One region of the Kitasatospora purpeofusca genome, then DNA from elsewhere that is predicted to be linked to it. Evidence: riboswitches for the same ligand, from Rfam matches in the RefSeq annotation. Region 1 holds a riboswitch; the other holds the start of a gene.
The links. A riboswitch is a leader RNA that binds a small molecule or an ion and turns the genes downstream of it on or off. The one in region 1 is predicted to bind S-adenosylmethionine.

Region 1 (7,073 bases):
CCACCGCCTCCACCAGGTCCGCCGGACGGATCTGGGAGATCGGCAGCGCCAGCTCCCGCTGGAGGCCCTGGGCCGACTGCAGCACGGTGTCCAGCAGCAGCCGCAGCCGCATGTCCTCGACACCGCGCCCCTCGCGGGCGGAGCGCCGCCCCTGCTCGGCGGAGTTCTCCAGCTCCGTGACCCGGTGCCGCAGCCGCCGCGCCTCGGTCTCCGCCGCGCCGCGCTCGACCGCCGCCTGCGCCCTGACCGCCTCCAGCTCGGCGGCGACCTTCCGGGTCTCCGCCTGCGCCCGGCGGGTGTCGCTCTCCAGCGAACGCAGCCGCCGGCGCAGCGACTCCGCCTCCTTGCGGACGTCCTCCGACTCGGCCCGCTGCCGCTCCAGGTCGGACCGGGCCGTGGTCCGCAGCTCGGCCAGCTCGGCCTGCAGCTTCTCGACCAGCCGGGTCGCCTCGGCGACCGCGCCCTCGGTACCGGCCCGCTCGGCCTCCTCGCCGGCCTCGGCCACCAGCCGGCTCCACCCGGCGGAGCGCACCAGATAGGCCGCCGCGGCCACGTCCATCGGGTCGGCGGCGCCCGGCACGGTGCCCGCCTCCAGGGCTCTGACCAGGTCCGGCTGGCCCAGCCGCAGCCGCTCCGCTATCCGCACCCGGAAGGCCGGCTCCGCCTCCAGCGCCGCAGCCAGCGCGGTCGCCGCGTACTTGGCCCGGCGGGCGGGGGTGAACTTGGCGTACTGGCGCAGCGACTGGGGCAGTTCGCCGAGCGGCAGACCGCCGAGCGCGTCGGAGGCCAGGCCGACCACCCGTCGGCGCACGCCCTCCGGCAGCGGCCGGTCCAGCGCCTCGGCCGACGCCCCGTCGGCCGCCGCTCCCTCCGGCCCGGTCTGGCCGGCCGCTCCACCGTCCGCTGCCGCCGGCTCCTCACCGGCGCCGGACTCCTCACCCGCGGGCGCCTCCGCCGGGGCCCCGGTGCCGGAGGGGGCGGCCACTGCCGCGTCCGGCGCCTGCGCGTCCACAGCGGGCTGCCGCCCCTGCGGCCCGGCGGGCTCCTTCGCTGCGTCCACCACGTCCTCGGCTCCGATCCTGGTCCAGCGGGGTACGGCCCTCGGCCGCCACCCCCGTCACACTCCGCGTGTTCTCTCTGTATTGTCCCGCGCGGCGGGCGGCCACGCCGCTCACCGCCCACCGCACGGACCGGGCGGTCAGCCCTGCTCGGGAGCCTCGGCGGTCCCGGCCGCCTCGTCCGCGCCGGGACGGGCGACCAGCTCGACCTGGTCCACGGCGTTGCACCAGCGGCAGCGCACCGACTCCACGGTCTCGCTGAGCACCTGGGTCTCCTCGACCTTGGACTCGCCGGCCAGGTCGAAGTGGAGGAACTCGGTCACCCGGGCGGTTCGGGTCACGTCGAAGCGGGTCAGGTTTCCGCAGAGCGTGCAGCGCCAGCGCGTCTCGGCGGTCAGGGCGGGGACGGTCATCGGGGGTCCTCTCGGGTGGTCCCGGAACGGGCTCGGGCGCTCCCCCCGGAGCCCCGGCGTCGGCGGCGGGAGGCGGGAATGCCCGCCCCAAGCCTATTGCCTGGGGCAACCTTCCCGGCCACCGGCCGAGCACTCCCGGGCGGTAGCCCACCTGCCGTAACCGCGCGGTGCCCGCCCGGCAGCGGGGGGATGCTGGAGCCCATGGCGATCCCGGTCCCCCACCCCGGCGCGCACCGCGGCCGACCGGCCGCCGCCGCTCCGGCCGTCTGCTACGCGCTGATCGCGCTGAACACCGCGGTCTTCCTGCTCGGACCGGCCGCGGGGCTCAACCCGCTCTACGGCCGGGACCAGGCCCGGGTCTGCGCCGAGCAGCGCTACGAGCAGCGCTGGGGGGCCGTCCCCGCCGAGCTCCTGACCGGTCACCCGCTGACCTCGGACCAACTGGCCGAGGCCCCGGACCCGGTACCCGGCTGCCCGGCCTCGGCCACCCCGGGCAAGCACCCGGCGCTGTCCGTGCTCAGCGCGCTCTTCCTGCACGCCGGCTGGCTGCACCTGCTCGGCAACCTGCTCTTCCTGTACGTCTTCGGCCCCGCCGTCGAGCGCCGGCTCGGCCGCCCCCGGTTCCTCCTCTTCTATCTGGCGGCCGGCGCGCTGACCACCTACGGCTTCGCCCTGGCCGAGGCGCGCTCGGCGGACTCGACCCGGGTGCTGATCGGCGCCTCGGGCGCGATCTCCGCCGTGCTCGGCTCCTACCTTCGCTTCCACCCGCACGCCCGGGTCACCACGCTCGTGCCGCTGCTGCTCTTCCTGCCGCTGCGGTTCCCGGCCTGGCTGGTGCTGGGCCTCTGGTTCGCGCTCCAGTGGTGGTCGGTGCACTCCGCCGGACCGGGGGTGGCGTACCTGGTGCACGTGATCGGCTTCGGGGCGGGCTTCCTCTACGCCTGCACCCTGGCCGAGCGCAGACCCCGCCGACCCCGCCGCACCCACCCACGCGACGGTGCGACCGACGCCCGCTACCCTGGCGGCACCTCACAAAGGAGTACGCCACCGTGATCACCGCCATCGTCCTGATCAAGACCAGCGTCGACCGCATCCCGGAGATCGCCGAGGCGATCGCCGCCATCGAGGGCGTCAGCGAGGTCTACTCGGTGACCGGCGGCTACGACCTGGTCGCGATGGTGCGGGTGCGCCGGCACGACGACCTCGCCGAGGTGATCCCCGGTCGGCTGAACAAGGTCCCGGGCGTGGCGCACACCGAGACCCAGATCGCCTTCCGCACCTACTCCCAGCACGACCTGGAGGCCGCCTTCGCGATCGGCCTGGAGGAGTAGCCGGGCGGAGGCCCGGCCGGGCGCAGGCGCGGCCGGCCGGGACCGACGGGGCCTCAGCCCTCCCGGCGGGTGTCGGCGACGCAGCGGCCGCCCTCGTTCCGGTAGCTCCACGCCGCGCCGTCCGTGACCAGCTCGCGGACGGCGGTCAGGAACCGGTCCACGTGCTCGTCCGGGGTGCCGGCGCCGAAGCTCACCCGGATCGCGTTCAGGCTGCGCTCGCCCGGCAGCGAGGCCTCCGGCGCGCCGCACTCCGAGGGCGCGGCCTCCTCGTCGCCGAGCAGGGTGCGCACCAGCGGGTGGGCGCAGAACAGGCCGTCCCGCACGCCGATGCCGTACTCGGCGGACAGCGCGGCCGAGAAGTGCGAGCTGTTCCAGCCGCGGACGACGAAGGACAGCACGCCCACCCGGTCGGCGTCGGCACCGAACAGGTTCAGCACCCTGACCTCGGGGACCTCCGCCAGACCGGCCTTCAGCCGGGCCACCAGCGCCCGCTCGCGCGCCTCCAGCGCGTCGAACCCGGCCTCGGTCAGCGCCCGGCAGGCCGCCGCGATCGCGTACACGCCGATGACGTTCGGGGAGCCGGCCTCGTGCCGGGCCGGGCCGGTGTGCCACTGGACGGCCACCGAGCCGTCGGTCTCCCGGGCCACCGTGCGGGTGGCGCCGCCGCCGGCCAGGTACGGCTCGGCCTCGTCCAGCCAGTCGGCCCGGCCGGCCAGCACCCCGGCGCCGAACGGCGCGTACAGCTTGTGGCCGGAGAAGGCGATCCAGTCGACCCCCAGCTCGCGCACCGAGACCCGGTGGTGCGGGGCCAGCTGCGCGGCGTCCAGCACCACCCGGGCGCCGTACCGGTGGGCGGTCCGGGTCAGCTCGGCGACCGGCCAGAGCTCGCCGGTGACGTTGGAGGCGCCGGTGACGCAGAGCAGCTTCGGGCCCTCGGGCGCCTCGGCGAGCGCGGCGTCGAAGGCGGCGACCGCCTCGGCGTGCGAGCGGGGGGCGCGCAGACAGGTGACGGTCAGACCGGCGTGCGCCCAGGGCAGCAGCGAGGCGTGGTGCTCGGTCTCGAAGGCGAACACCTGGGTCCCGGCCGGGACGGCGCCGGCCAGCAGGTTGAGCGAGTCGGTGGTGGCGCGGGTGAAGACCACCTGGTCGCCCTCGCGCAGGTCCAGGAACTCGGCGACGGTGCGGCGGCTCTGCTCGAACAGGTCGGTGGAGAGCTGGGACAGGTACCCGGCGCCGCGGTGCACGCTGCCGTAGTAGGGCGCGTAGGCGGCGACCTCGTCCCAGACCCGCTGGAGCGCCGGGGCGCTGGCGGCGTAGTCGAGCGCCGCGTAGGCGACCTTGTCACCGTTGGCGAGCGGGACCTCGACGTCGTGGCCGAGAACGGGGAGGGGGGCGAGGAGGTCGGTCGCAACAGACATGGGGATGCACTCCGTCTACGGGTCAGGGACCCCGGGAGTGCGTAGTGATCCGGGTGTCCGCGCTTGCCACGCGGACGGCTCGCCGCACGGCCCGGTCCTCACCCAGGGCACCCCGCCACGGAAGGAGGGTTGCCGGACAGCAAGCTGGGGCTTGTCGCTGTCACTCATGACCTGGCCAAGACTGTAGATCCGGTCCGCCCCCCGGTCAAACAAGGGTCCACATCCCGGACAAGCGTCGGGGCCCACCGGGAGGATTCCCGATGGGCCCCGACCGCCGTGTCACACCCGGGTGGTGGCCTCCGACCAGTGCTTCAGCAGGTCCCGCGCGGCTCCCGAGTCGACGGCCACCGCGGTACGCCGCATGGCCGCGGCCAGCTGCTCGGCGAGCGGCGCGTCGGTGAGGTCCAGCGCCACCAGCGCGGCCGCCGAGTTCAGCAGCACCGCGTCCCGGACCGGCCCGTGCTCCCCGGCGAGCACCCGGCGCGCGACCTCGGCGTTGTACGCCGGGTCCGCGCCGCGCAGCGCCTCGATGCCGACCGGCTCGATGCCGACCTCGCGCGGGTCGAAGGCGGTCTCGGTGACGGCGCCGTCGCGGACCACCCACACCCGCGAGGTAGTGGTGATCGTCAGCTCGTCCAGCCCGTCGTCGCCCCGGAAGACCAGCGCGGTGGCACCGCGCTGGGCGAGCACCCCGGCGATCAGTGCCGCCAGACGGGTGTCGAAGCAGCCGATCGCGTGCGCCGTCACCCGGGCCGGGTTGGTCAGCGGCCCCAGGATGTTGAACGCGGTGGGCACCCCGAGGTCGCGCCGGGCCGGCGCGGCGTGCCGCATCGACGGGTGGAAGGTCGCGGCGAAGCAGAAGGTGAGGCCGACCTCCTCGGCGATCTCGGCGACCCGGCGCGGCCGGAGGTCCAGGCTGATGCCCAGCTTCTCCAGCACGTCCGAGGAGCCGCTGGACGAGGAGGCGGCCCGGTTGCCGTGCTTGACCACCTTGGCCCCGGCCGCGGCGGCGACGATCGCCGACATGGTGGAGATGTTGACGGTCTTGGCCCGGTCGCCGCCGGTGCCGACGATGTCCACCGCCGGGCCGGGGATGTCCAGCGGCTCGGCGTGCGCGTACATCGAGTCGACCAGTCCGGAGATCTCGTCGACCGTCTCGCCCTTGGCCCGCAGCGCCACCATGAACCCGGCCACCTGCACCGGGGAGGCCTCGCCGCTCATGATCCGGTCCATCGCCCACGCGGTGGCCGAGCGGTCGAGGTCCTCTCCCCTCAGCAGCGCCGACAGGATGTCCGGCCAGGAGCGGACCACCTGCGCGGGGTCGCTACCACCGTTCGCAGGCTGCACGTTCACCATGGCTGACTCCAGCTCTCGCTGCCCCGGCTCACCGGGGAAGGACGTAGGGACGGAGTCAGCCTATCGAGCGGCGGGCCGCCGGGGCTCCGCCGTTCACCCTTCTTCTCTTGTAGTGAGACGCCGGGTGGGACGAGGGGTGGACGCGACGGGCGCGGTGGACCCTAACGGGTGGCGGGCGCCCGCTTGGCCAGCCTGGCCCGCAGCAGCGTGGCGGCGGCCTCCGCCAGCGCCACCGGGTCCACCGGCTGGGAGATCGCCGCGTCGGCCCGGCTCCAGGCGGCCAGCCAGGAGTCCTGCGGCCGGCCGATCAGCACCAGCACCGGCGGGCAACCGTAGATCTCGTCCTTCAGCTGCCGCGCGAGCCCGAGCCCGCCGGCCGGCACCGCCTCACCGTCCAGGACGCAGAGGTCGACACCACCCTTCTCCAGCGCCTTGAGCACCGCGGGGGTGGTCGCGCACTCCAGGTAGGCCAGCTCCGGGAGGTCCTCCGCGGGCCGCCGCCCGAGAGCGGTCAGCACCTGCTCACGGGTGGTTCGGTCGTGGCTGTAGACGAGAACGGTCAGCGTCTCGTCGGTCGTGTACGCCATGGGCCCTGCTCCCTCACGTGTGATCCGGACCACGTTCGCCTCTCCCCGGATGCTACTCCCGATCACCGCCCGCCGAGCCCCTCCCGCGCGATCTCTTCCCGACGGCGCCGCGCCCGCCACTGGTCCGGGCGGAGCACGGCGCGTCACCCCCGCCCGCACGGTCCACCCGTACGGCGGACGAGTGGAACTTCCCCTTACCCCCGGCGACCCCCGGAAGCCCGTCACGACACGCCGGACAGGGCCCGGACGGGCCCTTCGAGCAACCGTCAGAAAAGGGACACGCCGCTGCTCAGGGGCAGTACGGACGCCCCGTCGGGCCCCAGGGGGGCATACCGCACGCACCGGACACTCCGAGGGTGACCCCCCGACGTGAAGACGGAATAAGGGACCGACATAATGTCCGTCGTGGCGACAGCAACAGCAGTAGAAACCGGGCACGCGCACGGATCGGTCAACCGGCCGAACATGGTCAGCGTCGGAACGATCGTCTGGCTCAGTTCCGAGTTGATGTTCTTCGCGGCCCTCTTCGCGATGTACTTCACGCTCCGCTCCGTCAAGGGGCCGGAGTTCTGGACCGAGAAGGCGCACGCCCTCAACGTGCCCTTCTCCTCGGTCAACACCACGATCCTGGTGCTCTCCTCGCTCACCTGCCAGCTCGGCGTCTTCGCCGCCGAGCGCGGGGACGTGAAGAAGCTCCGCTCGTGGTTCGTCATCACCTTCGTGATGGGCGCGATCTTCATCGGCGGCCAGATCTTCGAGTACACCGAGCTGGTCAAGAAGGACGGCCTGTCGCTGTCCTCCGACCCGTACGGCACGGTGTTCTACCTGACCACCGGCTTCCACGGTCTGCACGTGACGGGTGGTCTGATCGCCTTCCTGCTGGTCCTCGGACGGACGTACGCAGCCAAGC
Region 2 (7,073 bases), 1.5 Mb from region 1:
CGGCATCGACGGGGTGGTGGTGCTCGGCCACTACGGCGCCGAGCGCTGGGAGGACGGCCGGCTGACCGCGCCCCCGCCGCACCCGGGCGTGGCCGAGGTGCGGGCGGAGCTGGCGGAGCGGCTGGCGGCGCTCGGCGCGCCCGAGGGCACCTGGGTGGAGGACAAGGGCCGCTCGGTGGCCGTGCACACCCGGCGGACGGCCGAGCCGGCGGCCGCGTTCGAGCTGCTGCGGGCGCCGATGGAGCAGCTGGCGGCCGAGCACGGGCTGGTGGTGGAGCCGGGCCGGCTGGTGCTGGAGCTGCGGCCGCCGGGGGTGGACAAGGGGGCGGCGCTGACCGGGCTGCTGCGCGAGCGCGGGGCCCGTTCGGTGCTCTACGCGGGCGACGACCTGGGGGACGTGCCGGCCTTCGCCGCGGTGGAGGGGCTGCGCCCGGAGGGTCTGGCCGGGCTGCTGGTGTGCAGCGGCGCGGTGGGGGACGCGCCGGTGCGCGAACTCGCCGACCGGGCGGACCTGGTGGTCCCGGGCCCGGCCGGCGTGGTGGAACTGCTGGTCGCGCTGGGGGAGGAGCTCAGCCGCCCGGCCGCAGGGCGTTGAGCTGGTCCAGGAACCACTGCTGCGGCGGCAGTGCCGTCGCCGCGGCGGCCAGCCGCTTGGTGCGGTCGGCCCGTTCGTCGGCCGGCATGGTGAGCCCGGCGTGCAGCGCCTCGGCGGTGGCAACGATGTCGTAGGGGTTGACGCTCAGCGCGTCCTGGCCGAGCTCGGCGTGCGCGCCGGCCTCCCGGGAGAGCACGAGCGCGCACCCCTGGTCGGAGACCACCGGGACCTCCTTGGCGACGAGGTTCATGCCGTCCCGGATCGGGTTGACCAGGGCCACGTCGGCCAGCCGGTAGGCGGCCAGCGAGCGCGGGAAGTCGTCGTCGACGTGGAGGACCAGCGGCCGCCAGTCGGGGGTGCCGAACTCCGCCTCGATCTCGGCTGCGAGCGCCCGCACCTGGTCGGTGTAGGCCCGGTACTCGGCGAGGTCGGTGCGGGACGGGTAGGCGAAGGCGATGTGGACCACCCGGTCGTGCCACTCCGGGCGGGTGCGCAGCAGGTGCCGGTAGGCCAGGAAGCCGCGGACGATGTTCTTGCTCAGCTCGGTGCGGTCGACCCGGACGACGGTGCGGCGGTCGCCGACGGTCGCGCGCAGGGTGGCGAGCCGCTCGTCGACGTCCGGCCGGTGGGCCCGCTCGCGCAGGAAGTCGGCGTCGGCGCCGAGGCCGTGGACGCCGAGGGCGGTGGTGCGGCCGCCGTGCGTCACGGTGAGCGCCTCGCGGTCGACGTCCGCGCCGAGGTAGCGCTCGCAGCAGTCGGCGAAGGCGAGCGCCCAGCGGCGGGTCAGGAAGCCCGCCCGGTCGGCGCCGAGGATGCCGGTGAGGACGGCCTCGGCGATGTCGTCGGGCAGCAGCCGCAGGTACTCGGGCGGCGCCCAGGGGGTGTGCGAGAAGTGGCCGATCCGCAGGTCGGGGCGGGCGGCGCGGAGCAGCTCCGGGACCAGCGAGAGGTGGTAGTCCTGCACCAGGACGGCGGCCCCGGGGGCGGCCTCGGCGGCGAGGGCCTCGGCGAAGGCCGTGTTGTACGCGGTGTAGGCCGCCCACTCGGTGCGGAAGCCGGCGTCGAAGACCGGGGCGGTCGGGGTGTTCCAGAGCAGGTGGTGGACGAACCAGAGGGTCGAGTTGGCGATGCCGTTGTAGGCGCGGGCGAAGGTCTCCGGGTCGATGCCGAGCATCCGGACGGCCTGGCCGCCGACGTCGTGGCCGGCCCGGTCGAGCCGGCCGTCCGGGGCCTCGCGGGCGGCCCGGCGGTCGGCGTCGGAGAGGGCGGCGCAGACCCAGACGGCGTCCGGGTCGTCGATCGCGGACAGCCCGGAGACCAGTCCGCCGCCGCCTCTGCGGAGGGTCAGTGTGCCGTCGTCCGCGGTGCCGAAGGACACCGGCCCCCGGTTGGACGCCACCAGCACGGGGGCGGCGCCGGTCGGATTCGAACGCTCGGTCGTGAGATCACCCATGGTTGGTTCGTTGCCGGGGGTCCGGGGCGGCAAACCCGCGGGACGGGTCATCGGTGTCGGGTGGCGTACTCGGGCACGGTGTGCATCGGCGGCCGCTCGGTCGCGGTGACCGGGTGGGTGTGGGCGGCGAAGGCGCGGGTCAGCGGGTCGCGGGTGAACTGGGTGAGCAGCGGGCGGACCAGGTCGGCGGAGGCCTTCAGCCGGTGGGTGCGGTCCAGTCGCTCCAGCGCGGTGCGGTAGATGGTGGCCGCCATCCGGCCGAGTGCCTGGGCGTCCTGGTGCCGGTGGTGGCGGATGCCGACGTCCACCTGGGCGAGCGCGTCCAGTCCGGCCGTCTCCAGGGCGTCGACGAGCAGGCCGAGCTCGACGCCGTAGCCGGTGGGGAAGGGCAGCCGTTCGAGCAGTGAGCGGCGGGCCGCGTACTCGCCGCCGAGCGGTTGGACGAAACCGGCGAGTTCCGGCCAGTGCAGATTGAGCAGCGGACGGGCGACCAGTTCGGTGACCCGGCCGCCGCCGGCCGGCACCACCGCGCCGTCGGTCTCCAGCGGCCGGTCGTACATCGCCTTGACCAGCTGGAGGTCCGGATCGGTGAGCAGCGGGCCGATGATGCCGGAGACCAGGGCCGGGTCGAACTCGCGCAGGTCGGCGTCCACGAAGCAGACGATCTCGCCGCGGGTGACCAGCAGCGAACGCCACAGCACCTCGCCCTTGCCGGGGGCGGCGGGCAGTCGGGGCAGGATGGCGTCCCGGTGGACGACGGTGGCCCCGGCCCCGGCGGCGACCTCGGCGGTGGCGTCGACGGAGCCGGAGTCGACCACGACCAGCTCGTCCACCAGCGGTAGTCGTTCCATCAGCTCCCGCCGGATGACCCGGACGATCTCGCCGACGGTGGCCTCCTCGTCCAGGGCGGGCAGGACGACGCTGACGGTGCCCGCCGGACCGAGGGCGCGCTTGGCGGCCGGGAGGGTGTGAACCGGTCGGTCGGCCGCGGTCCACGAGCGCCGGCGCAGCCAGGACGCGGTCTCGGGGAGGAGCGCGGAGGTCGGTTCGGCGGGCACGGTGCTCTCCTCGACGGATGGGGGTCCCCGGCCGAGGGCCGGGGGAGGTTGGGACGGGTCATCTCGCGTGGCGGACGGTCGGGTTCGGGGCCGACGCCTTCGGATACAGTCTTCGTACAGCGATCGGACCTTCGCACGCCGGGGTCACCGCTGAGCAGAACCCACAACTTCACAGAGCTCATCCAGAGGGACTGAGGGAACGGCCCGTTGAAGTCCCGGCAACCTTCTCGCACGGCTGGCTTCACGCCCCGGCGGGACAGGTGCCAATTCCGTCCCGGGCGCGACCGCGTCACGGGGAAGATGAGGAGAGAGGCCTCCGCCCATCATGGCTATCGACACCGCCGCACCCTCCCCCAACCTTCGGCCGGGGGGACCCCCATCCGTCGACCTCGGCCCCGCCACCGCGCTGTCCTGTCGCGAGTGCGGCACCCGGTTCCCGCTCGGTCCCAGCTTCGCCTGTCTCGAGTGTTTCGGTCCGCTGGAGATCTCCTACGACTTCGGCAGCGAGGGCGCCGAGGAGCTGCGCAAGCGGATCGAGGCCGGTCCGGCGTCGATCTGGCGCTACGTGCCGCTGCTGCCCGTCCCGGCCGACGTGGCGACCAAGCCGAACCTCAACCCGGGGTGGACCCCGCTGGTGAAGGCGGACAACCTGGGCCGCGAGCTCGGCTTCACCGGGCAGCTGCACATCAAGGACGACTCCGGGAACCCGACCCACTCCTTCAAGGACCGCGTGGTGGCCTGCGCCATCGAGGCGGCCCGCGTGTTCGGCTACACCACGCTGTCCTGCTCGTCGACCGGCAACCTGGCCGGCGCGGTCGGTGCGGCGGCGGCCCGGGCGGGCTTCCGGTCCTGCGTGTTCATCCCGCACGACCTGGAGCAGGGCAAGGTCGTGATGGCCGGGGTGTACGGCGGCGAGCTGGTCGGCATCGAGGGCAACTACGACGATGTGAACCGCTTCTGCTCCGAGCTGATCGGTGACCCGGCCGGCGAGGGCTGGGGCTTCGTCAACGTCAATCTGCGGCCGTACTACGGCGAGGGCTCCAAGACGCTCGCCTACGAGATCTGCGAGCAGCTCGGCTGGCGGCTGCCGGAGCAGATCGTGATCCCGGTCGCCTCGGGCTCCCAGCTCACCAAGATCGACAAGGGTCTGCAGGAGCTGATCAAGCTGGGCCTGGTCGAGGACCGGCCGTACCGGATCTTCGGCGCCCAGGCGGAGGGCTGCTCGCCGGTCTCGGCGGCCTACAAGGCCGGCCACGACGTGATCCGGCCGGTCAAGCCGGACACCATCGCCAAGTCGCTGGCGATCGGCAACCCGGCCGACGGCCCGTACGTGCTGGACATCGCCCGGCGCACCGGCGGCGCGGTGGAGGACGTCACGGACGAGGAGGTCGTGGCGGCGATCCGGCTGCTGGCCCGGACCGAGGGCATCTTCGCGGAGACCGCGGGCGGCGTGACCGTCGGCGTGCTCAGGAAGCTGGTCGAGACCGGCCAGCTGGACCCGTCGAAGGAGACCGTCGCCATCAACACCGGTGACGGGCTGAAGACCCTCGACGCCGTCTCCGAGGCCGGTATGACCGCCGTCATCCGGCCGACCCTGGACGCCTTCCGGGGTGCCGGCCTGGCCTCCGCCTGATCCCGACGCGATCCGAACGACACGCCCCAGCCCGTAACGAGGAGACCCCCATGAGCGCCAACGTCCGCATCCCGACCATCCTGCGCACCTACACCGGCGGTGTCAGCGAGGTGCCCGCCGAGGGCGCCACGCTGGGCGAGGTGATCACCGACCTGGAGCGCAACCACGCCGGGATCGCCGCGCGGATCCTCGACGACACCGGCAAGCTGCGCCGTTTCGTCAATGTCTATGTGAACGACGACGACGTGCGGTTCGCCGAGGGCCTGGAGACGGAGATCAAGGACGGCGCGAGCATTTCGATCATCCCGGCGGTCGCCGGCGGGTGATCCGCGGGCGGTTCGTTCCCCCCGGGGCGGGCGCGTCGTCGACGGCCGTCCGCGGCACGGAATTCCGTGCCGCGGACGGCCGCGCGCATTTTGGCGGGAATATCTTCGGTCCCGGGCGGAGTAAAGTGTCGCTGGACCGGGAACAGGGCGCGCCCGTCACCCTGGTCCGGGAACGAATCCACCGCACCGCCACCGCCGCCGGCTCCCCTCCGGCGAGAGTCGGGACGGACCCGGGACCTGGATACATGTCAGGCCGGTGTCAGAATTCTGGCGGGGATTTCTGGTAATACGTCCGCTATGTCCGGCGGAGAATGCAGGACTTTCTCCCGATTGGGCCCGTCCTGTCCTGCGCTGCCGCGGGTGAATTCCCCGCCATTGACCCTGTTGCAGAGGGCGTCGATCCGGATACATTCAGCCGCGGTCGACGCAATCGCCCGTTCGCCGGATGCCGTTCGGCGTCATCGGGAGGATTGTGGCGTGCGCGGCTGTGCCCAGGGGGGGTTCCCCGGGCCGGCCTCCAACCAGACCCGGGCCCGCAGACCTGCGGGCGCGTGAAGGGCCAGCACAGCACTAGGGGAGTTCGGAATGGCTCAGGGCACCGTCAAGTGGTTCAACGCGGAGAAGGGTTACGGCTTCATCGCGGTCGACGGTGGTGCGGACGTCTTCGTCCACTACAGCGCGATCCAGATGGACGGCTACCGCACCCTTGAGGAGGGCCAGCGGGTCGAGTTCGAGATCTCTCAGGGGCAGAAGGGTCCGCAGGCGGACATGGTCCGCGCGGCGGTCTGACCTTTCCGACACCCGGGAGCTCTGCTCGGCCCATCGGCTGGCGCACCTCTTGATTCTCACTGCGGGCCCGTGCGACCTCGGTCGTACGGGCCCGCAGTCATGTCCGCCGCCGCGCCCGGGACGCTGCGGTCGGGGCCGGGTCGGGGCCGGTCGGAGGCGGTCGGGGGCGGCCCCGGAGGGGTGCGCGGGGCGGGCGGCGCGGCTCGCGGATTGCCCGATTGGGCTTGCACTCACCTACCCGGAGTGCTAATCATTGGCGTTAGCACTCACAGCTTGAGAGTGACAGCGGACCGGGTCGGTGAGGCCCCAGGGAGCGGTAGGGGAATGGACCCCCGCACACCAGGGCCGTCCGTCGCGGGCACCCCTTGGTCCGAGCAGTCGACCGTGTCCCGGAGGACCACTTCTGATGGCCAAGATCATCGCCTTTGATGAGGAAGCTCGCCGCGGCCTTGAGCGCGGCATGAACCAGCTTGCCGACGCAGTGAAGGTCACGCTCGGCCCCAAGGGCCGCAACGTCGTTCTGGAGAAGAAGTGGGGCGCCCCCACGATCACCAACGACGGTGTCTCCATCGCCAAGGAGATCGAGCTCGAGGACCCGTACGAGAAGATCGGCGCGGAGCTCGTCAAGGAGGTCGCCAAGAAGACCGACGACGTCGCGGGTGACGGCACCACCACCGCCACCGTGCTGGCCCAGGCGCTCGTCCGCGAGGGTCTGCGCAACGTCGCCGCCGGCGCCAACCCGATGGCCCTGAAGCGCGGTATCGAGAAGGCCGTCGTCGCCGTCTCCGACCAGCTCCTGGCCCAGGCCAAGGATGTGGAGACCAAGGAGCAGATCGCCTCCACCGCCTCCATCTCGGCCGCCGACACCCAGATCGGCGAGCTCATCGCCGAGGCCATGGACAAGGTCGGCAAGGAAGGCGTCATCACCGTCGAGGAGAGCAACACCTTCGGTCTGGAGCTCGAGCTCACCGAGGGCATGCGCTTCGACAAGGGCTACATCTCGGCCTACTTCGCCACCGACCTGGAGCGTATGGAGACCTCGTTCGAGGACCCCTACATCCTGATCGCCAACTCCAAGATCGGCTCGGTCAAGGACCTGCTGCCGCTGCTGGAGAAGGTCATGCAGAGCGGCAAGCCGCTCGTCATCATCGCCGAGGACGTCGAGGGCGAGGCCCTGTCGACCCTGGTCGTGAACAAGATCCGCGGCACCTTCAAGTCC

Region 2: linked by a shared signal. The riboswitch ahead of thrC (threonine synthase) and the one ahead of OG715_RS13480 (aminotransferase class V-fold PLP-dependent enzyme) in region 1 are both predicted to bind S-adenosylmethionine.

What each region holds. Positions count from the first base shown of each region.
Region 1 covers NZ_CP108561.1:3,118,027-3,125,099, forward strand. Annotated here, with positions in the region: gene OG715_RS13460 (NYN domain-containing protein) at 1-835, opposite strand, end outside; gene OG715_RS13465 (hypothetical protein) at 1,199-1,471, opposite strand; gene OG715_RS13470 (rhomboid family intramembrane serine protease) at 1,673-2,524, shown strand; gene OG715_RS13475 (Lrp/AsnC ligand binding domain-containing protein) at 2,521-2,802, shown strand; gene OG715_RS13480 (aminotransferase class V-fold PLP-dependent enzyme) at 2,856-4,220, opposite strand; SAM riboswitch class IV at 4,275-4,392, opposite strand; gene trpD (anthranilate phosphoribosyltransferase) at 4,500-5,576, opposite strand; gene OG715_RS13490 (hypothetical protein) at 5,738-6,163, opposite strand; gene ctaE (aa3-type cytochrome oxidase subunit III) at 6,560-7,073, shown strand, end outside.
Region 2 covers NZ_CP108561.1:4,577,488-4,584,560, reverse strand. Annotated here, with positions in the region: gene otsB (trehalose-phosphatase) at 1-595, shown strand, start outside; gene OG715_RS20250 (alpha,alpha-trehalose-phosphate synthase (UDP-forming)) at 570-2,048, opposite strand; gene OG715_RS20245 (glucosyl-3-phosphoglycerate synthase) at 2,096-3,106, opposite strand; SAM riboswitch class I at 3,282-3,413, shown strand; gene thrC (threonine synthase) at 3,432-4,739, shown strand; gene OG715_RS20235 (MoaD/ThiS family protein) at 4,790-5,065, shown strand; gene OG715_RS20230 (cold-shock protein) at 5,651-5,854, shown strand; gene groL (chaperonin GroEL) at 6,261-7,073, shown strand, end outside.